3 regions of the Streptomyces sp. NPDC101237 genome follow, and region 1 is predicted to be linked to each of the others. Evidence: riboswitches for the same ligand, from Rfam matches in the RefSeq annotation. Region 1 holds a riboswitch; each other region holds the start of a gene.
What was found. Region 1 has a riboswitch for S-adenosylmethionine ahead of ACIRQ9_RS32525 (GNAT family N-acetyltransferase). Riboswitches for the same ligand answer to the same signal wherever they lie in the genome.
Positions count from the first base shown of each region.

Region 2: another riboswitch for S-adenosylmethionine. It lies ahead of thrC (threonine synthase); the one in region 1 lies ahead of ACIRQ9_RS32525 (GNAT family N-acetyltransferase).
Region 3: another riboswitch for S-adenosylmethionine. It lies ahead of ACIRQ9_RS07590 (aminotransferase class V-fold PLP-dependent enzyme); the one in region 1 lies ahead of ACIRQ9_RS32525 (GNAT family N-acetyltransferase).

Region 1 is NZ_JBIWNY010000027.1:87,395-94,478, forward strand. It holds gene ACIRQ9_RS32520 (acyl-CoA dehydrogenase family protein) at 1-689, opposite strand, end outside; gene ACIRQ9_RS32525 (GNAT family N-acetyltransferase) at 1,082-1,810, opposite strand; SAM riboswitch class IV at 1,969-2,079, opposite strand; partial or broken gene ACIRQ9_RS32530 (glutathione S-transferase C-terminal domain-containing protein) at 2,093-2,935, opposite strand; gene ACIRQ9_RS32535 (LLM class F420-dependent oxidoreductase) at 3,470-4,393, shown strand; gene ACIRQ9_RS32540 (TetR/AcrR family transcriptional regulator) at 4,510-5,070, opposite strand; gene ACIRQ9_RS32545 (NmrA/HSCARG family protein) at 5,193-6,095, shown strand; gene ACIRQ9_RS32550 (LLM class flavin-dependent oxidoreductase) at 6,250-7,084, opposite strand, start outside.
Region 2 is NZ_JBIWNY010000006.1:140,812-147,895, forward strand. It holds gene otsB (trehalose-phosphatase) at 1-249, shown strand, start outside; gene ACIRQ9_RS11900 (trehalose-6-phosphate synthase) at 328-1,752, opposite strand; gene ACIRQ9_RS11905 (glucosyl-3-phosphoglycerate synthase) at 1,835-2,779, opposite strand; SAM riboswitch class I at 2,937-3,091, shown strand; gene thrC (threonine synthase) at 3,110-4,396, shown strand; gene ACIRQ9_RS11915 (MoaD/ThiS family protein) at 4,443-4,718, shown strand; gene ACIRQ9_RS11920 (cold-shock protein) at 5,185-5,391, shown strand; gene groL (chaperonin GroEL) at 5,808-7,084, shown strand, end outside.
Region 3 is NZ_JBIWNY010000003.1:368,618-375,701, reverse strand. It holds gene ACIRQ9_RS07620 (NlpC/P60 family protein) at 1-130, opposite strand, end outside; gene ACIRQ9_RS07615 (NlpC/P60 family protein) at 394-1,428, opposite strand; gene ACIRQ9_RS07610 (NYN domain-containing protein) at 1,639-2,982, opposite strand; gene ACIRQ9_RS07605 (hypothetical protein) at 3,023-3,262, opposite strand; gene ACIRQ9_RS07600 (rhomboid family intramembrane serine protease) at 3,415-4,158, shown strand; gene ACIRQ9_RS07595 (Lrp/AsnC family transcriptional regulator) at 4,155-4,436, shown strand; gene ACIRQ9_RS07590 (aminotransferase class V-fold PLP-dependent enzyme) at 4,554-5,915, opposite strand; SAM riboswitch class IV at 6,070-6,186, opposite strand; gene trpD (anthranilate phosphoribosyltransferase) at 6,285-7,084, opposite strand, start outside.

The sequences.
Region 1 (7,084 bases):
GGAGACATCACGCTCTCGTCCGGCGACACGGAGCCGAGCACCTCGTCCGCCGTGACCGGTACGGACGAGAACTCCACGTCGGCACCGGCCGCCAGCCGCCGGCCGAAGGTGTCGCCACCGCCGCTCACGACACCCGGGTGGGCGGGATCGACCAGGACGGCGAACGGCTCACCGGTGTCGTGCCGGGCGGCTCGGACCAGCAGCCTGTCGGCGACGCCGATCCCGGTGGCGTACCTCTGGCAGCCGTTGAGGAGATGACCGCCCGTCGCCGATGTCAGGACGAGCGACGGTTCGTGGGAGGCGATGCCGCCTCCCCAGAACCACTGCCCCGACGTGGATTCCCGCTCAGTGACGGCCGCACGGTCCGGGTCGGCGAAGAACCAGGGGCTGAAGGAGAGGAAGTAGTGGTTGCCCAGCAGGCTGCCGATGGCACCGTCCGACGCGGAGACGGTCCGTACGACCGCGTAGGCCGTACGCCAATCGGCACCTCCGCCTCCGTGTTCGGTCGGCGCCAGCAGCGTCAGCAGCCCCGATTCACGCAGCCGTGCGACCTCTTCCAGCGGTGCTTTGCCGGCGTGTTCGCGCTCGGCAGCGTCCGTGGCCAGATCGTCCGCCAGCTCGCGGGCTATGTGCAGCCAGTCGACCTGTCCGGCTCCCGCGTCGGTCGCGTCCTCCGCGGATACCGTCACGTCCGCACCAGCGCCGTCGTGCGACAGCGGCTGTCGGCACGGCTCAGTGCTGCGATCATGATGTCTTCCTCCAGGAGACCGTTGACGACGCGGCGCACGGCGAGAGCGCGGCGATGCGTGGTGACGCGTCGGCCTCATTCATCCTCACCCCCCTTTCGATCAGCGTCAACGTTTCCCTAGTAATCCGATCGGAAAACTAGGAATGGTGCGGCGATCCGGCCGATTCACGTCCCCGGGTGGCGGATTCGCCATGCCGGGCGGCGCGATGAGCGGTCCTCGTGTGTGGCGTGCTCGACGGTCTTCGGCGGTGCCGCGCGGGGAGTCCGGCGGGACGAGCGCGGAGACGGCCCTGCCACCGTTTCGGACACCGCGGCGGACGAGGGCACCCTCGGTCAGAGGATGTCGTGACCCCGGGTGGCGCCGCCGACGTGCCGGACGAGTGAGAAGACCGTCCGACGGCGCAGGGTGAAGCCGATCGACTCGTACAGCCGAATCGCGTTCGTGTTGGTGGCCGCGGCGTGCAGGAACGGGCGTTCGCCGCGCTCCTTGATGCCGGCGGCGACCGCGCGGACGAGACGGGTGGCCAGGCCCCGGCCGCGGTGGTCGGGGTCGGTGCACACGGCGCTGATCTCGGTCCAGCCGGGCGGGTGCAAGCGCTCACCGGCCATCGCGATCAGTCGGCCGCGGTGGCGGATGCCGAGGTAGGTGCCCATCTCGACGGTGCGGGGAAGGTAGGGGCCCGGCGTGGTGCGGGCGACCAGGTCGAGGATCTCCGGCACGTCGTCGGGCCCCAGCCGTACGGCTTCGGAGTCAGGTGCGGCCCGCAGGGAGACGTCCACGAGCTGGACACCTCGTCCGGTGCGCACAACCTCCCAGCCGGCCGGCGCCTCGGTGATGCCTCGCACCGAGGCGGTGCCGCCAGGTTCGACGAGCGTGGCGAGATCGGCCCAGGCGCGCGGGTCGCGTGCGTCGGACATGGCGTGGAAGGGGGCCATGTCCCGGGGATAGCGGACGGCGTGGCCGACGCGTCGGGCGAGGTGGGCGTGCGGGCCGGTGAGCGCTGCCCAGGTGGGGTTGTCCAGGACGTCGGAGGGGCTCGCGGCGAGAGGGGTGACGGACATGGTGGGGCGGTCTCCGCGGTTCGGCTCGTGGGGATCGACGGCACGATCGGTGACGGACAACAGATGCGCGTACGACCGCACGCGACCTCGAGAACGACGCGCGGCGGACCCGAGAACTGCGTAGATGGCGTCGCCGTCGCCCTTCCGGCTGCCGACGCCGTTCGCGCTTGCCGAACGTCATCCGGTCAGGTCGGCACCTGGGACTCCCCACCGCAGCGGGAGGGCGGGGCCGGCCGGTGCGTCGGGGCCTGACGCCGAAGCCGATGAACCACGTGCGTGGTTCCAGTCCAGGATCTGGACTGCCGCTCCTGCGGCCTCCAGGCCATGGCAGCGGGCGTGGTGACGGCGTCCGATGCCGTCGAGGTCGAGATGGCAGCCGAAGGCGGGGTGGGCGGTCAGGCGACGGGCGTAGGCCCACAGGGTGGGATGACCGGCGATGCGCTGGACCGCGCCCGCGTCGAGATGGTGGCGATGCACGGTGTCGAGCTGGACCAGGGCGACCCACAACTCGACGTCCGCGGCGGTGACTTCGTCGCGGATCATGTAGGTCCGCCCGAGCAGCCACCGCTCCAGTGCTCCCAGCGTCTCCAGCAACGTCACCAGCGCCGCTTCACGTTCCTCCGGCTCCCCGCCGGCCGAACCGGCGCTCTGGGCGGCCTCGTTCATGCGCTGAGCGCACATTCGCTCGACGGCGTCGATCTCCGAATCGGCACCGCACGGGTAGAGCGCGGACCGGCCGCCACCGAATCTCCCGGCGAGGTCGCGCATGATGTCCGGGGCGTGGGTGCTGACGATCCGTCCGGACCAGCCGTCGCTGAGCACCGGCGCCGTGGGCGGGCCGGTGAATCGGTGGGCGCTCGCCTCGTACAGCGGACGCAGAACCGAGTGGCCGCCTTCCGGGCCGTCCGGCACGGCGGGCAGGAAGGTGACCGGACAGGCGGCGTCAAGGCCGAGGAGGCTGTGGGCGACCGCGATGCGCAGTCCGTCGGGACCGGCCGTCGACAGATGAAGGCGGTAGCGGCCGGGAACGGCGTAGTGGCCGCTGCGCGCATCCCTTCCGATGCGGCCCCGGAAGGCCGGTGCCGACTGGTGGGACGTGTGTGCGGCCGACGGTGTGACGGTCATGGCTCTCCCAGGAAGCGGGCGCGGACGTATCCGCGGCGGAAGCGGCGTCGAAGGGGAGAGCAGGACTCACCTGCGCCCACCGGACGGGACGGCTCCTCGGTGAGACCGGGGGCGTCGTCAGTGCGCTACGCGCGTGCCTCGGTCCTCCCGGCGCCCGATCGCACTGCAGACGCGCAGCAGGTCGATGTGGCGGCGCGAGGTGAGAAGGAGAGACGGACGGGTCACTCGGACGGTGACCGGACCACAACGCCTCATGCTTCCCTATCCGTTCACTAGGATTCCCTCAGTGAGTGTCGATCCGGCCGACCTCGGCGTCAAGAGGCTCGTCTCGCATCGCGGACGCGCCGGTGGACGTCGACGTCGGCGCACTCCGCACGGTTCGGAGCGGTCAAGGGCGCCCGAACGACCGTCCTCCCCGCCGGTCCGTCCCGCCTCGATCGGATCGCCTGGTCCCGGATCCCGTACACACGACTGCCACGAAGCTGTCACACGCGGACCGGAATGCGGGTTCGGCCACGGCCCGTTGCCCCTGGCATGACTGTGGGAGTGGTACTCAACGCGTCCAACGCCGCGAACCAGGTCGACGCCACCGTACGGCTGGCCGAGGAGACCGCGGAGTCCGGGCTCGCCTCGGCCTGGTTCGGACAGACCTTCGGCGCGGACTCGCCGCAGCTCGCGGCGATCGTCGGACGGGAGGTGCCCGGACTGCAGGTCGGCACCTCCGCGATCCCCGTCTTCGGCCGCCATCCGCTGCTGGTCTCCAGCCAGGCCCTGACCGCCCAGGCCGCCACCCACGGCCGCTACCACCTCGGCCTGGCTCTGGGCACCAGGCTGCTGACGGAGACGGGCTTCGGTCTGCCCTTCGAACGCCCCGTCGCCCGGCTGCGCGAGTTCCTCACCGCGCTGCGGCAGCTGACGGAGACGGGCACCGCCGATTTCCACGGTGAGCTGCTCACGGCCACCACCCCGTTCCCGTCCCGGGTGCCGGGGGCGGAGGACGGCGTCCCGCTGCTGGTCGCCGCGATGGGGCCGCAGGCGCTGCGGGTCAGCGGTGAGCTGGCGGACGGGATCCTGCCGTACCTGGCGGGTCCGCGGGCCCTCGCGGAGCACGTCGTGCCCGCGCTGCATGCCGCCGCCGAGGCAGCCGGCCGCCCCGCGCCCAGGGTGGTGGCGCTGGTGCCGGGCGTGGTCACGGACGACGTGGATGTGGTGCGGGCCAAAGCCGTGGAAAGCCTCGCGTTCTACGAGCGGATCCCGTCCTACGCGCGGGTCATCGAGCTCTCCGGTGGTCGACGGGCCGGCGACCTGGCGGTGATCGGCGACGAGAGGGCGGTCGAGGCGGAGGTACGCCGTTACCGTGACGCGGGCGCCACCGAGGTCGTGTTCTCGGGCACCGACATCGCGGGAGAGGCGGACCGCCGGCGCACCTGGCGGCTGCTGGGCGAACTGGCCCGGTGAGCCGGGCCATGGGCGGGAGAGGACCCGGCGCACCGTGAGGAAGGCGACCGCCGCGGCCGGCCCTGCGCCGCTCGACCGTGGGATGCCCGCCGTCCGCGGCCGGGGACACCTGGTCCTCAGCGCCGCGGGCTGATTCCGGCGACCGTCAGCGCGAGCAGCCGATGCGCCTCGGCGGTGGGATCGTCATGGTGTTCCGTGGCCAGTGCGATGCCGGTGACCAGCGAGATCAGGTCCGTCACCGTGACGTGCGCGGCCACCGCACCGGCTCGCTCGGCATTGCGCAGCAGCGGGTCGACGGCGGCGCCGAGCCGGGCGGAGCAGGCGTCGACGTGTGCCCCGGAATCGGCTGTCGATTCGGTCAGCGCCTCGGCCATTCCTCGCGCCGTGGTCGCGTACGAGGTCAGGGCACCCAGCCATGCCAGCAGCGCCGCGCGGGCGTCGTCGGCTCCGGAGAGCTGCTCGGCCTGGTCGCACAGGACGGAGATCCGCTCACTGAAGACCGCTTCGAGCAGCGCCCGACGGCTGGGGAAGTGCCGGCGGACGGTGGCCGAGCCGACACCGGCGACGCGAGCGATCTGCTCCAGGGACGCCTCGGCTCCGTGTGCCGCCACCTCCTTCTCGGCGACCGCGAGGATCCGGGCGTAGTTGCGACGGGCGTCCGCGCGCCGAACGGTCATGCGCTCTCTCCGACCTTGCTAAGTGGCGGGACCCTCCGTATCGTACGGCGCATTAAACGGCGGGCCCCGCCACTTAGTCGCCGACTGCCGGTCGTCCACGTTCACCACTCCCTGGAGCGCCGATGATCCGTTCCCACGCACCCGTTCTTGTCGTCGGCGCCACCGGCAGGCAGGGCGGCGCCGTCACCCGCGCGCTGCTCGCCGCGGGGACACCGGTACGCGCTCTCGTCCGTGACCCGGACGGCGACCGAGCCCGAGCCGTTCACGCGCTCGGCGCGCGACTCGTCGCGGGAGATCTGGACGATCGGGACTCCGTGACCGCCGCAGCCCGAGGGGCCCGAGCCGTCTTCTCGGTGCAGATGCCCGACCTGGCCGGACGCGGCTTCGAAGGGGAGGTCGCGCAGGCCGAGAACCTGATCGCGGGGGCGCTGGCGGCCGGAGTCCCGCAGTTCGTGCACACCTCGGTGTCCGGCGCCGGACAGCATGTGAGCTGGGTGGAGCCCGGCTCCCCCATGGAGCCGTACTACACGGCCAAATCCGGTGTCCAGGACCGGGTGCGCGAGGCGGGTTTCGCGCACTGGACCATCGTCAAGCCGGGCTTCTTCATGGAGAATTTCCTCCCGGCGGAGCGGATCATGTTCCCTCGTGGCGTGCGCGCCGGACTCGCCACGCTGCTCCGACCCACGACGTGGCTGTCGCTGGTCGCCGTCGACGACATCGGCCGGGCCGTCGCCGCCGCCGTCACCGAGCCCGAGCGGTTCACGGAAGTCGAACTGGAGCTGGCAAGCGACCACTTGACCATGGCCACCATCGCCGAGGTGCTCAGCCGGCGTCTCGGCGTACAGGTGGCCGCGCCGGAGATGACGCCACAGCAGGCCACGGCGGCGGGAATGCCACCGATGGGCTTCGGTCAGGCCAGTATCAACGACCACCCGCAACCGGCGCACCCGGACTTCGCCCGCGCCCTGCGCGTCCCGCTCACCTCCTTCGAGGAGTGGGTGGAACAGCAGGCCTGGGACATGTGAACCCCACCGCGCCCGGCACGGCACGGCACGGCACGGCCGCACGGTGTCGGCCCGACGCGCGTCGGCGTCCAGGCGTGCGACGGCCGTCGCGGTCGGCGGCCCGCGCCGCCGGGTCCGCGCACCGGGCGACCTGGCGGCGTGGGCCGTGCCGGACTCAACCCGGCTGGTGCCCCCGGCGGCGCCATTCCCGCGCAAGCAGGTCGTAGGAACGGACGCGGTCCGCATGACGGTGGGTGATCGTCGTGACGAGCACCTCGTCCGCGCCCGTGGCCTCCTGAAGTCGTTCCAGCTGATCGGCCACCTGGCCGGGCGAGCCGACGAACTGGGTCTCCACGCGGTCCGCGACGAGGGCCCGGTCCTCGTCGGTCCACGTGTGGGCGCGCGCCTCTTGGGGTGTCGGGAACTCGATCGCGCCCTCGGCGGTGCGGATGCTGCGTACCCACAGCCCGTAGCCGGTGGCGAGTTCGCGGGCCGTGGCCTCGTCCTCGGCGACGACGACGTCCGCCGACACGCTGATGTACGGCTTGTCGAGGAACTCGGAGGGCTGGAAGAAGGACCGGTAGCCCTCCACCGCCTCCAGGACCGTGCCCGGACTGACGTGGTAGTTGGCCGCGAACCGCAACCCTCTCGCCCCGGCCACCTCGGCGCTCTGACCACCGCTGCTGCCCAGGATCCACACGTGTACGTCGGCGCCCTCCCCCGGCACGACATGCGCCTCGACGCCCTCCGGTGAGCGGTAGGTTCCCGCCAGCAGAGCGAGGACGTCGCCGATCTGCTCGGCGTAGTCCTGCGACTCGGCGCCCGGCAGCAGGAGCAGCCTGCGCTGCAGTGCGACGCGGGGTGAGCCGAGCAGGGAGTCGAAGGAGAAACGCGGCGGGATCAGCAGCCCGTTCGAGGTACGGCCGTCGACGACGGGGGGCGCCGTCGGCGGCGGTCCGGCCGGCCGTCCCGGAGGGCGGCCGCCCGAGCGGCCCAGGCCCAGGTCGAAG
Region 2 (7,084 bases), on a different contig from region 1:
GGCGTGGCCCTGCGCGCCTACGCACGGGAGATCGGCGCGGGCGCGATCCTCTACGCCGGCGACGACCTCGGCGACATCCCGGCCTTCGCCGCGGTGGAGAAACTGCGCGGGGAGGGCGTCCCGGGCCTGCTGGTGTGCAGCGGCAGCGCGGAGGTCACGGAACTCGCCGACCGGGCCGACCTGGTGGTCGACGGCCCGGAGGAAGTCGTCCGCCTCCTGAAAGCACTGGCCGAGCAGAGCGCCCCGTAAGGGCGCCGGGGGTGCCCCCGGCCGGAGGCCGGGGGAGGAACTGCGCGCCGAGCCCCCACCGGCCCGCGGCCGGGGAACTCAGCCCCGCAACGCCGCCAACTGCTCAAGGAACCAAGCCGCGGGCGGCAACGCGGTCGCCGCCGCGGCCAGCCGCTTCGACCGCTCCGCCCGCTCCTCGTCCCCCATGGTCAACGCCTCCTGCAAGGCACCGGCGGTCCCACCGATGTCGTAGGGGTTCACCACCACCGCGTCCTCGCCCAGCTCCTCGTACGCCCCCGCCTCCCGCGAGAGCACCAGCGCGCACCCCGCGTCCGAGACCAGCGGGATCTCCTTGGCCACCAGGTTCATGCCGTCCCGGATCGGGTTCACCAGCGCCACGTCGGCCAGTCGGTAGGCCGCGAGCGACCGGGCGAAGTCGTCCTTCACGTGCAGCACGACCGGGGTCCAGCCGGGCGTCCCGTAGGCCGCGTTGATCTCGTCGGCGACCCGCTGCACCTCGGCCGTGTAGTCGCGGTACACCGCGAGGTCCTGCCGCGACGGATACGCGAACGCGACGTGCACCACCCGCTCCCGCCACTCGGGGTGGTCGTCGAGCAGCTGCCGGTAGGCCAGCAGGCCCCGCACGATGTTCTTCGACAGCTCGGTCCGGTCCACCCGGACGATCGTCCGGCGGCCCTCGCCGATCTCCTCCCGCAGCGCCCGCATCCGCTCCTCCACGTCCGGTTCGTGCGACCGCTTCCGCAGGAACTCCGCGTCGGCCCCCAGCCCGTGCACCCCGATCCGGGTCTCACCGGCCGCCGGGATCCCCGGGCCCAGCACCGCGTGACAGCAGGCCACGAACGCGTCCGCCCACCGCCGGGTCAGGAACGCCGCGTGGTCCGCGCCCAGGATCCCGCCGAGCAGCTCCGCCGCGATGTCGTCGGGGAGCAGCCGGAAGTAGTCCGGCGGCGCCCACGGGGTGTGCGAGAAATGGCCGATACGCAGGTCCGGCCGCAGCCGCCGCAGCATCCGCGGGGCCAGCGCCAGGTGGTAGTCCTGGATGACGACGACCGCGCCCTGGCCCGCCTCCTGCGCCAGCGCCTCGGCGAACGCCTGGTTGTAGGCCTGGTACGACGCCCACTGGTGCCGGAACTCCGCGTCGAAGACCGGTTCCAACGGGGTCTGGTACAGCATGTGGTGGACGAACCAGAGCACCGAGTTCGCGACGCCGTTGTACGCGTCCGAGAACACGTCCGGGGCGATGTCGAGCATCCTGACCTGCTGCCCGCCGGTGTCCCCGGCCGGCAGCCGGCCGCCCTCGGCCCGCCGCACCGCCTCCCGGTCGCCGTCGCTCAGCGCCGCGCAGACCCACACCGCGTCCGCGTCCGGCCCGATCGCCGACAGGCCCGAGACCAGGCCGCCGCCGCCCCGTTTGGCGTGCAGCGAACCGTCGTCGCGCATCTCGTACGAAACCGGGCCGCGATTGGACGCGACCAGCACCTCAGCACCGCCGGTGGAAGACATACGCCTCAACCTAGCCCGGCCCGGAAACGCTCAAACGTGCGGTCACGTCCGACCCGCCGCGGTATACGGCCGTACGGCGAAGTCACGCCACCCGGCGTTCGGCGTACTCGGTGATCTCCGCCATCGGCGGCCGTTCCTCGGTGTCCACGGAGTAGGTGCGCGGTTCGAAGCCGTCCTCGCCCCGTTCGAACTGGGTCAGGGCGGGCCGGATCAGATGGCCGCGGGCCAGCCGCAGCTGGGCGGTGCGGTAGATCGCGGCGGACATCCGGCCGAGGGCCTGGCCGTCCTGGTGTCGGTGCTTGCGCACGCCGACGTCGACCTGGGCCAGGGCGTCCAGGCCGACCAGGTGCAGGGCGTCGACCAGCATGCCCAGCTCCACGCCGTAGCCGACCGGGAACGGGAGCTGTTCGAGGAGCGAGCGGCGGGCCGCGTACTCGCCGCCGAGCGGCTGGACGAACCCGGCCAGCTGCGGCCAGTGCATGTTCAGCAGCGGGCGGGCCATCAGCTCGGTGACCCGGCCGCCCTGTCCGGCCGAACCGGCGAGCGGGCGGTCGTACATCGCCTTGACCAGGTCCACGTCCGGGTCGGTCAGCAGCGGGCCGACGATGCCGGTGACGAAGTCGGAGGAGAACTCCCGCAGGTCGGCGTCGACGAAGCAGACGATGTCCCCGGTGGTGACCAGGAGCGAGCGCCAGAGCACCTCGCCCTTGCCGGGGACGGCGGGGATGCGCGGCAGGATCATGTCGCGGTGCACGACCCGGGCGCCGGCCGCCGCGGCCACCGCCGCCGTACGGTCGGTGGAACCGGAGTCGACGACCACGACCTCGTCGACGAGCGGCGCCTGCCGCATCAGGTCGTGGCGGATGATCGCGACGATGTCACCGACCGTCTCCTCCTCGTTGAGCGCGGGCAGCACGACGGAGACGGTCTGACCGGTGCGCTGCTTGGCGGCGAGTATCCGGTGCAGCGGACGTTCGTTCATGGACCAGGAGCGGGTGGCCAGCCAGCGCTCGACTTCTTCCAGCACAGTCAGCGGCTCCTCACTGTCACGATCACACTGCGGGGTGTGACCCATCTCGCGGTTCGGACGACTATCTCAACTGTCCTGGCCTTCGGTTACAGTCTTGAACAACGCCGATGACCATCGCATGTCCTGGGGTCACCGGCCGTTGACAACCGCATACCGCTCATCCAGAGGGGCAGAGGGATACGGCCCGATGAAGCCCCGGCAACCCTCCAGTCGGCTCTCGCTGATCGCTGTCGATCACTCGCGGGGCTCCCGGCTAGGGAAGGTGCCAAATCCGTCTCACGGCGAGATGCGTCGTGAGGAAGATGAGGAGAAAGGGCCTCGCCTCACATGGCTGTGCAGACTGCTGCGACCACCACCGACCCCGCGACCGTCGACCTCGGTCCCGCCACCGCACTGAGCTGCCGCGAGTGCGGCCACCGCGTGCCGCTCGGCCCGGTGTTCGCCTGCGAGGAGTGTTTCGGCCCGCTCGAGATCGCGTACGACTTCTCGGCCTACGACACCGAGGAGCTGCGCAAGCGCATCGAAGCGGGTCCCGCGAACATCTGGCGCTACGCGCCGCTGCTGCCCGTCCCCGCGGACGTGGCGACCAAGCCGAACATCAACCCGGGCTGGACCAAGCTCGTCCAGGCCGACAACCTGGCCAGGGAGCTGGGCGTCACCGGCGGCCTGTACGTCAAGGACGACTCCGGCAACCCGACGCACTCCTTCAAGGACCGCGTCGTCGCCCAGGCCGTCGAGGCCGCGCGCGCCTTCGGCTACACCACGCTCTCCTGCTCCTCCACCGGCAACCTCGCCGGCGCGGTCGGTGCCGCCGCCGCGCGGGCCGGCTTCCGCTCCTGCGTGTTCATCCCGCACGACCTGGAGCAGGGCAAGATCGTCATGGCCGCGATCTACGGCGGCGAGCTCGTCGGCATCGAGGGCAACTACGACGACGTGAACCGTTTCTGCTCCGAGCTGATCGGCGACTCGGCCGGTGAGGGCTGGGGCTTCGTCAACGTCAACCTGCGTCCCTACTACGCGGAGGGCTCCAAGACCCTGGCGTACGAGATCTGCGAGCAGCTCGGCTGGCGGATCCCGGACCAGCTGGTGATCCCGATCGCCTCGGGCTCGCAGCTCACGAAGATCGACAAGGGGCTGCAGGAGCTGATCAAGCTCGGGCTGGTCGAGGACAGGCCGTACAAGATCTTCGGTGCGCAGGCCGAGGGATGCTCGCCGGTGTCGGTGGCCTACAAGGCGGGCCACGACGTGGTCCGGCCGCAGAAGCCGAACACGATCGCCAAGTCCCTCGCCATCGGCAACCCGGCCGACGGACCCTATGTGCTGGACATCGCGCGCCGTACCGGCGGTGCGGTGGAGGACGTCACCGACGAGCAGGTCGTCGACGCGATCAAGCTGCTCGCGCGGACCGAGGGAATCTTCGCGGAGACCGCCGGCGGGGTGACGGTCGGCGTCACCAGGAAGCTCATCGAGAACGGGCAGATCGATCCGTCGAAGTCGGTCGTCGTACTGAACACGGGTGACGGACTGAAGACGCTGGACGCCGTGGCGGGGACCGGTCTGACGGCCACCATCCGGCCCACGCTCGAGTCGTTCCGTGAAGCCGGGCTCGCCTGAGCCGGCCCTGTCCATTCCAGCGCGTCGCCCCATCGGAGGTTCACACGTGAGCGTCACCGTTCGCATCCCCACCATCCTGCGCACCTACACCGGTGGCCAGGCCGAGGTCAGCGCCGAAGGAGGCACCCTCGGCGAGGTCATATCCGACCTGGAGAGGAACCACACCGGTATCGCCGGCCGGGTGCTCGACGACGAGGGCAAGCTGCGCCGCTTCGTCAACGTGTACGTCAATGACGACGACGTGCGGTTCGAGCAGGGACTGGAGACGGCCACGCCCGACGGCGCCGGTGTCTCCATCATCCCGGCCGTGGCCGGCGGCTGATCCGCCGTTCCGCTGACAGGCTGATCGAATGACCGAACATTACCTTCGGTAAGGCCGATCACCGAGTGTTCATCCGATTGCCCCCTCCGTGAGAGAAGCGGAGGGGGCAATTCTGTGTGGTTGAGCGCGGTACAGTTGGGGAACGCGATCCCGATCTCCAGGTCGGGAGCCCCGTATTCGATACCGCAGGCCCGCCAAGAAGTAACCAAAGTGCGCGGCCGTACGCGGCTTTTGCGGCTTTTATAGGGCCCGACTTGCCCTGAATTCAGCCGAATTCTCACTACATTCCGGACCCTTCCCGTCCAGAATTCTCGTCCGATTGACCTGTTGCAGACGGCAGTTGGGCAGATACATTCAGCCGCGGTCGACGCGTTCCGGCGCACGCCCCCAACCATTGGGGAGTGAGGTCTGACCCGGATCCGCGAAGTGTGGATCTGTGCAAGGGCCAGTAATAGGGGAGTTAGGCATGGCTCAGGGCACCGTCAAGTGGTTCAACGCGGAGAAGGGGTACGGCTTCATCGCGGTCGACGGTGGTGCGGATGTTTTCGTCCACTACAGCGCGATCCAGATGGACGGCTACCGCACCCTGGAGGAAGGTCAGCGGGTCGATTTCGAGATCTCGCAGGGCCAGAAGGGGCCGCAGGCGGACATGGTCCGGCTCGCGACCAGCTGAAGCACGCGCCGACTGACAGCGTCGTTCTTCCTTCTTGTCGGAGGGCTCGTATCCCATGGGGAGTCATGGGTTACGAGCCCTTTGGCATGCCCCGGACATCGAGGCGGCGCGCGGACGGGCGCGGACGTGCCGCGGCCGCGGCGCGCCCCCGGTCCGGCCGGGCTTCCCGCGCCCGTCCGTCACCCGGCCACCCCCCCTGAACGAGCCCCCGCTTCGCGAGGGCGCCTTGCACTCTCGATGGGCGAGTGCTAATCATTGGCGTTAGCACTCTGAAGGTGAGAGTGACAAAAATGGACCGGGTCGGTGAGGCCCGCAGGCCGGGTGGGGCAAAGGACCCACGGGTCGGCGAGCCGTCCGTCGCGGGCGCGGGCGCGGTCCGTAAAGACTCACCCCCAGTCCTGGAGGGACCACTTCACATGGCCAAGATCATCGCGTTCGACGAGGAGGCGCGGCGCGGCCTTGAGCGCGGTATGAACCAGCTCGCCGACGCCGTCAAGGTCACCCTCGGCCCCAAGGGCCGCAACGTCGTCCTTGAGAAGAAGTGGGGCGCCCCCACGATCACCAACGATGGTGTGTCCATCGCCAAGGAGATCGAGCTGGAGGACCCGTACGAGAAGATCGGCGCCGAGCTGGTCAAGGAAGTCGCCAAGAAGACGGACGACGTCGCCGGTGACGGTACGACCACCGCGACCGTGCTCGCCCAGGCCCTGGTCAAGGAAGGCCTGCGCAACGTCGCCGCCGGCGCCAACCCGATGGCTCTGAAGCGCGGTATCGAGAAGGCCGTCGAGGCCGTCTCCGGTGCCCTCCTGGAGCAGGCGAAGGACGTCGAGACCAAGGAGCAGATCGCCTCCACGGCCTCCATCTCCGCCGCCGACACCCAGATCGGCGAGCTCATCGCCGAGGCCATGGACAAGGTCGGCAAGGAAGGCGTCATCACCGTCGAGGAGTCCCAGACCTTCGGTCTGGAGCTGGAGCTCACCGAGGGTATGCGCTTCGACAAGGGCTACATCTCGGCGTACTTCGCCACCGACATGGAGCGTATGGAGGCGTCCCTCGACGACCCGTACATCCTGATCGCCAACTCGAAGATCGGCTCCGTCAAGGACCTGCTCCCGCTGCTGGAGAAGGTCATGCAGTCGGGCAAGCCGCTGCTGATCATCGCCGAGGACGTCGAGGGCGAGGCCCTGTCGACCCTGGTCGTGAACAAGATCCGCGGCACCTTCAAGTCCGTCGCGGTCAAGGCCCCGGGCTTCGGCGACCGCCGCAAGGCGATGCTGAACGACATCGCCATCCTCACCGGCGGCGAGGTCATCTCCGAGGAGGTCGGTCTCAAGCTGGAGAACACGACCCTCGACCTGCTGGGCCGCGCCCGCAAGGTGGTCATCACCAAGGACGAGACCACCATCGTCGACGGCGCCGGCTCCACCGAGCAGGTGCAGGGCCGCGTCAACCAGATCCGCGCCGAGATCGAGCAGTCCGACTCGGACTACGACCGCGAGAAGCTCCAGGAGCGCCTGGCCAAGCTCGCCGGTGGCGTCGCCGTCATCAAGGCCGGTGCCGCGACCGAGGTCGAGCTCAAGGAGCGCAAGCACCGCATCGAGGACGCCGTTCGCAACGCGAAGGCGGCCGTCGAGGAGGGCATCGTCGCCGGTGGTGGCGTGGCCCTGCTCCAGGCCTCCCAGGTGTTCGAGAA
Region 3 (7,084 bases), on a different contig from region 1:
GGGTGGGGCCCTTGGGGGCCGCGTGCGCGGGGACGGCGCCGAGCGCGGCCGCCGCGGCGGACAGCGCGCACAGGGCGGCACCGGCGCCGCGGTTGAACCCGGACGGTGCGAGACGGCGGTGAAACCCCACGGTGGTCCTTCTGCCGGCGGACGGGTACCGCTTCCTCCGGTGCCGGGGACGGGGATGCCCCGCACCGGAGGAAACGCGCCAGACAGTAGTCGCGCGACCACGCCCCGGCCAAAGACCCACGGCCGCCGCACAAGGTGACGCCCCGCCGCTGACGCAGGTCAACGGCGGGGCGTGACGTCATCCGGGGTCGCCGGGATTCGCTCGTTCGGGCGCTGCGCCGGGTCGCCTCTGGGCCGTACGGGTGTCGGCGTGACCCGCGGGGGTCAGATCCGGACGCCGAACTCGAACGTCATGTCGCCGATCGCCTCGTAGCGCACCACCGCGCCGGTGTGCGGGGCGTGCAGCACCTGGCCGTTGCCCGCGTAGAGGCCGACGTGGTGGAAGTCGCCGTAGAAGATGACCAGGTCGCCGACCTTGAGGTCGCTCTGGCTGTAGATCCGGGTGCCGGCGTTGGCCTGGGCCTCGGAGGTGCGCGGGATGGTGACGCCGGCCTGGGCGTAGGCCCAGGAGGTCAGGCCCGAGCAGTCGAAGGAGGACGGTCCGGAGGCGCCGTAGACGTACGGCGAGCCGATCACGGACTGGGCGGCGGAGAAGGCGGCGCCGGCGCGGCCGGAGGCGGAACCGGTGTTGCCCAGGTTCACGCGGGAGGAGGCGCGGCTGGCGGCCTGGGCCTGCTCGGCGTCGAGGGCGGCCTTCTCCTTGGCCGTCAGGGTGTTCAGGAGCTTCTGCGCGTCGGCGAGCTTGGACTGGACGGCGCTCTTCTGCTTGGCCAGCTCGGTGCGGGTGGCGGAGAGGTCCTTGAGCTTGTCCGTGGCCTCTGCCCGCTCCTGGGCGAGTTCGCGCTGTTTGTCCTGAATCTTCTTCAGGGCCTCGACCTGCTGGCCGCTCAACTGGTCGAGCGTGGAGGCCTTGTCGAGGTAGTCGTCCGGGTCGGACGAGAGGAAGAGCTGGACCGAGGGGTCTATGCCGCCGGAGCGGTACTGCGCGGTGGCCAGCGAACCGAGGCTGTCCCGCAGCTTGTTGAGGTCCTCCTGCCCACGAGCCACGTTGTCCTGGATCGTGGAGATCTCCTTCTGCAGCTTCTGCTGCTTGTCCTTGGCTCCGTCCAGCTTCTCGGTGGCCTGCTCGGCCTCCTCGTAGAGCTTGTCGACCTTGGCCTTGACCTCGTCCTTGTTCAGCTTCTCGCCGGGCGCCGCGTTGGCGGCATTGGCGCTGAGGACGACGGCAGCGGCGGCTGCGGTGGTCAGCACGGTCACGCGCGCGCGACTGGGCTGCTTGGGTCGACGATGGGACGCCACGGAGACGGGCTCCTTCGTTTGAGTGATCACCCGTGTGGAGGTTCGAGGCCTGACCCTAGTGACCTCCCCGTGATCAGTTCAAACCCAACAGCGAAAAAACTGGTCACGCAACGCACTCTTTGCACATAACTCACGTGCCGTGATGTTCGATTGACGCTACGTTGCGTCACTGTTCGGTCAATTCGGGCATTGCATATGTCCGTTGAATGTTCAGGACAGTCGCTTCAGAAGCATGGCAGAAGCCACCGGACGGGCACCCGCCTTCGCGACCCCGTCGGCGACCTCGCGGTCGGTCGAGGCGACGATCACCGGCCGCCCCGGCGGCTCGGCGCGGACCAGCTGGCGGATCAGCTCGTCCGCGGTGACGCCCGGCTTGGAGAACAGCACCCGCACGCCCCGCGGCGGGGCGAGCAGCACCGGCGCGGCCAGCTCCGCGCCGTCGAAGACACAGGTGACCTCGGCGCCGGTCTGCGCGGCGAGCTGGGAGAGCTGGCCGAGCAGCCGCAGCCGCTGCTTCTCCAGCGGCATCTGCGGATAGCCGGTCTTGGTCACGTTGTAGCCGTCCACCACGAGGTGCGCCTGCGGCAGGGCGAGCAGCTGGTCGAGGACGGCCGGGTCGTTCTCGGACAGCGCCCTGGCCGCGATGTCCTTCGGGGTCATCCGTCCCGGCTCGACCGCGTCCACCGTCTCGGCGGGCCGCACCGACACCGGCGGCAGGGCCAGTTCGCGGCGCAGCCCCTGGGCCGCGTCCAGCACCGTGTCGAGCAGCAGCCGCACCCTCATGTCCTCGACGCTGCGCCCTTCGCGGGCGGCCCTGCGGCTGGCCTCCAGGGCCGCCTCGACCTCACCGAGGCGGGCCTTGAGGCGCCGGCCCTCGCTCTCGGCGGCGGACACCTGGGCCTGCCCGTCGGCGCGCATCGACTCCATCGCCGCGTGCAGCTTGCGCAGCGCGGCCTCGCCGCGCTTGACGTCGCTGTGGGCGGCGCGCAGCTTGCGGTGAAGCGATTCCGCTTCCTTGCGCGCCGCGTCCAGCTCCGCGCGCAGCCGCTCGGTCTCGGCACGGGTCTGGTCCCGGGCCCGGTCCAGTTCCTCGCGCAGCCGCTCCAGCTCGGCCCGGCTCTCCTCGTCGGCCCGCTCGGCGTAGGCCCGCTGGGCCTCCTCGCCGGCCGCCGCCACCAGCTTCACCCAGCCCGTGGGGCGCAGTACGTAGGCCGCGGCCGCCACGTCGAGCGGGTCCGCGGCCGGGGGCGGTGAGCCGGCGTCGAGGGCGCCGGCGAGTTCCGGCTGCGCCTCTCTGAGCTTCTCCCCGATCCGCTGTCTGAAGAGGGTGTCCGTCTCCAGCGCGGTCGCCATGGCGTTGCCGGCGAACTTGGCCCGCCGGTTCGGTGCGAACCGGGCGTACTGCCGCAGCTGGGCGGGGAGTTCGGCGACGGTCAGGCCGCCGAAGCCGTCCGACACGATCTGCACGACCCGCCGTCGCACGCCGTCGGGCAGCGGACGGTCAAGCACCTCGGCGGTGCCGTCGCCCGGCCCTCCGCCGGTGGTCTCCACCATCCGTCACACCCCATCACCTGTGCGGGGCCGCCTCCCGGTCTCAGGAGTCGGCGCCCGGCCTGTCCACGAGTTCCACCTGGTCCACCGCGTTGCACCAGCGGCAGCGCACCGACTCGATGGTCTCACTGACCACCTCGCGTTCCTCGACCTTGGGCTCACCGGCCAGGTCGAGGTGGACGTACTCCACGACCTTCGACGAGCGGGTCACGTCGAAGCGCGTGAGGTTGCCGCAGAGGGTGCAGCGCCACCGCGTCGTGGCGGTCGGCAGGGGAACCGTCATCGTGGCTGTTCGCTTCCTTCTAGTGTCCGTGACGCGCCGTCCCGACGCGTGTGGCTCGTTACCCTACGGCCTGGCGAGTCCTCGACGCGGCCCTGTCCGCGGCGGCGAGGCGATCTGCACCGGTGCGTCCGGTTACGCCATGCTCTATGTCCATGATCGGCAACTGGAATCCGACGGCCGTGCGGACCGTACGGAACCTGAGGGGCACCTCGGCCCCCATGACGTACACCCTGATCGCCGTGTGCTGCCTGATCTTCCTGCTCGGCCCGGCGTCCGGCTTCAACCACTCCTACGGCACCGGGGACGCCCTGGCCGCCGCCCAGCGCGCGTACTTCCGGCGCTGGGGAGTGGTCCCGGCCGACCTGTTCGACGGCCCGGCACGGGAGCTGCTCACCCCGGCCACGGCGCTGTTCATCCACGGCAGCTGGGTGCACCTCCTGGGCAACATGCTCTTCCTCTTCGTCTTCGGGACGATGACCGAGGAGCGGATGGGCCGCGTGGAGTTCACCCTCTTCTACCTCGTCTGCGGCTACCTCGCGCTGCTCGGCTACGCGGCCGCCAACGCCTCCTCGCAGCAGTCGCTGGTCGGGGCGTCCGGGGCGATCTCGGGAGTCCTGGGAGCGTTCCTCTACCTGTTCCCCAGCGCCCGTGTGACCAGTCTTCTGCCGTTCCTCTTCTTCCTCCCGCTGCGGTTCCCGGCCTGGGTGGTGCTCCCGTTCTGGGCGGCCCTGCAGTGGCTCGCCCTGAACCAGGCGCCGGCCGGTCCGGGCGTCGCCTATCTCGCCCACGTGGTCGGCTTCGGGCTCGGCCTCGGCTACGCGTGGGTGCGGTACGGGCGTGGGACTAAAGTGAAGGCCGCCCCAGCTCCGGCTCCCGAGGGAGAGAACCAGCCGTGATCACCGCGATCGTCCTCATCAAGACCAGCGTGGACCGGATCCCCGAGATCGCGGAACAGATCGCCGCGCTGGACAGCGTCAGCGAGGTCTTCTCCGTCACCGGCACCTACGACCTGATCGCCATGGTCCGGGTGCGCGAGCACGAGGACCTGGCCGAGGTGATCCCGGGCCGCATCAGCAAGATCCAGGGCGTGGAGGGCACGGACACGCACGTGGCGTTCCGTACCTACTCCCAGCACGACCTGGAGGCGGCGTTCGCGATCGGCCTGGACAGCTAGAAGCCCCTTCAGGGGCGCGGGGAACCGCGCGGCCGGTCCCCGCCGGCCCGCACCGTGGTCCACCGCGGGTCCGTCGTGGCCGATCGCGCGGTTCCCCGCGCCCCCGAGGGGCGCTGATCAGACCGCCGGGACGCAGCGGCCGTCCTCCGTGCGGTACGACCACTTCGCACCGTCGGCCACCAGCTCCCGCACCGCCGTCACGAAGCGCTCCACGTGCTCGTCGGGCGTACCCGCGCCGAAGCTGACCCGGATCGCGTTCAGGGACTTCTCCCCCGGCGCCGCCTCCGGCGCCCCGCACTCGCCCTGGGTCCCGGGGTCGGAACCCAGCAGGGTCCGCACCAGCGGGTGGGCGCAGAAGAGGCCGTCGCGGACACCGATGCCGTACTCGGCGGACAGGGCCGCGGCGAAGTGGGAGCTGTTCCAGCCCTCGACGACGAAGGAGAGCACGCCCACCCGCGGGGCGTCGTCGCCGAAGAGGGACAGCACGCGGACCTCGGGGACCTCCGCGAGGCCCGCGCGGACCTTGGCGATCAGGTGCCGCTCGCGGGCCACCAGCGTCTCGAAGCCCGCCTCGGTGAGCGCCTTGCAGGCCGCGGCGATCGAGTAGGCCCCGATGACGTTCGGCGAGCCGGCCTCGTGGCGGGCGGCGCTCTCGTGCCACTCCACGGCCACTCCCCCGTCCTCACGCCGGGTCACCGTGCGGCTGGCGCCGCCGCCCGCGAGGTACGGCTCGGCGGCCCGCAGCCAGTCGGCGCGGCCGGCCAGGACGCCGGAGCCGAACGGCGCGTACAGCTTGTGGCCGGAGAAGGCGATCCAGTCGACGTCCAGGTCGCGCACGCTCACCGGGTGGTGCGGCGCCAGCTGGGCCGCGTCCAGCACGATCCTGGCGCCGTGCGCGTGCGCCGCGGCCGCCAGTTCCCGTACCGGCCACAGCTCACCGGTGACGTTCGAGGCGCCGGTGACGCAGACCAGGGCCGGGCCGTGGGGATCGCGGGCGGCGAGGGCGCGCTCCAGGGTCCGGACGGCCTGGGCCGGGGTGCGCGGGGCGTCCAGGTAGCTGACCCGGGCGTCCTGCCAGGGCAGCAGGCTCGCGTGGTGCTCGGTCTCGAAGACGAAGACCTGGCAGTCGGCGGGCAGGGCGCGGGCCAGGAGGTTCAGGGAGTCCGTGGTCGAACGGGTGAAGACCAGCTGGTCGTCGGGGCGGCAGTCGAGGAACTCCGCGACGGTCCTGCGGGCGTTCTCGAAGAGGTCCGTGGAGAGCTGGGAGAGGTAGCCGGCGCCGCGGTGGACGCTGCCGTAGTAGGGCGCGTACGCCGCCACGTCGTCCCAGACCCGCTGGAGCGCGGGGGCGCTGGCCGCGTAGTCGAGGGCGGCGTAGGTGACTTCGCCGCCGGTGACGAGCGGGACGGTGACATCACGTCCCAGAACGGGCAGCGGGGCACAAACCGACGGGGTGGAGACAGCGGTGGAGACGGACATGGCGGAACTCCCGTGAGAGGAAAGAAGAAGGCGGAACAGGCATGCGGACAGGTGCGCGGAAGGGGGGCTCGGCGCCCTAGCGCATTCGCTTGCTCACGGGAGACTCCCTCGGTGACCAGGATCCCCGGGCCGTGCTCGCTGGACGAGCGTGAGGGATCCGCGCTTGCCGCAGACCTCGCTGCCTACGGCCTGGTCTTCACCCGGGGCACCCCGCCACGGACGGAGGGTTGCCGGACAGTCGGCCGGGGCCTCATGACTGTCACTCATGACCTGAGAGGAAAAGTAGAGGAGATGATCGCCGGCGCGCAACCTCTGTCCGGATGACGGAACGCAGGTCGCCGCGCCGGCGCGTGATCTCCGGCCGGCGGGCTACCGGTGGGTCGCCGCCGCCCAGCGCTCCAGCACCCGCTTGGCCGCGCCCGAGTCGACCGACTCCGCGGCCCGGTCCATGCCGGCGCGGATCTGCCCGGCCAGCGTCCCGGTGCCCGGGTCCAGGGCCACCAGCGCCGCCGCCGAGTTCAGCAGCACCGCGTCGCGGACCGGCCCCGTCTCGCCGTCCAGGAGCCGGCGGGCGACCTCCGCGTTGTACGACGGGTCGCCGCCGCGCAGCGCCTCCACCGGGACCAGGCCGATGCCCACGTCCCTCGGGTCGAAGCTCTCCTCGGTGACCGTGCCGTCGCGGACGATCCAGACCCGCGAGGTGGCGGTGGTCGTCAGCTCGTCGAGGCCGTCGTCGCCGCGGAAGACCAGCGAGGAGTTGCCGCGCTCGGCGAAGACGCCCGCGACGACCGGCGCCATGCGCGGGTCCGCCACGCCGACCGCCTGGGCCCGCACCTGCGCGGGGTTGGTCAGCGGGCCGAGGATGTTGAACACCGTACGGATGCCCAGCTGGCCGCGGGCCGCGCCGGCGTGGCGCAGCGCCGGGTGGAACTTGACCGCGAAGCAGAAGGTGATGCCGGCCTCCTCGGCGACCTCGGCGACCCGCCGCGGGGTCAGGTCGAGGTTGACGCCGAGCTTCTCCAGCACGTCCGAGGCGCCGGACGCGGAGGACGCGGCCCGGTTGCCGTGCTTGACGACCTTCGCCCCGGTGCCGGCCACCACCAGCGCCGACATCGTGGAGATGTTCACCGTCTTGGCGCCGTCGCCGCCGGTGCCGACGATGTCGACCG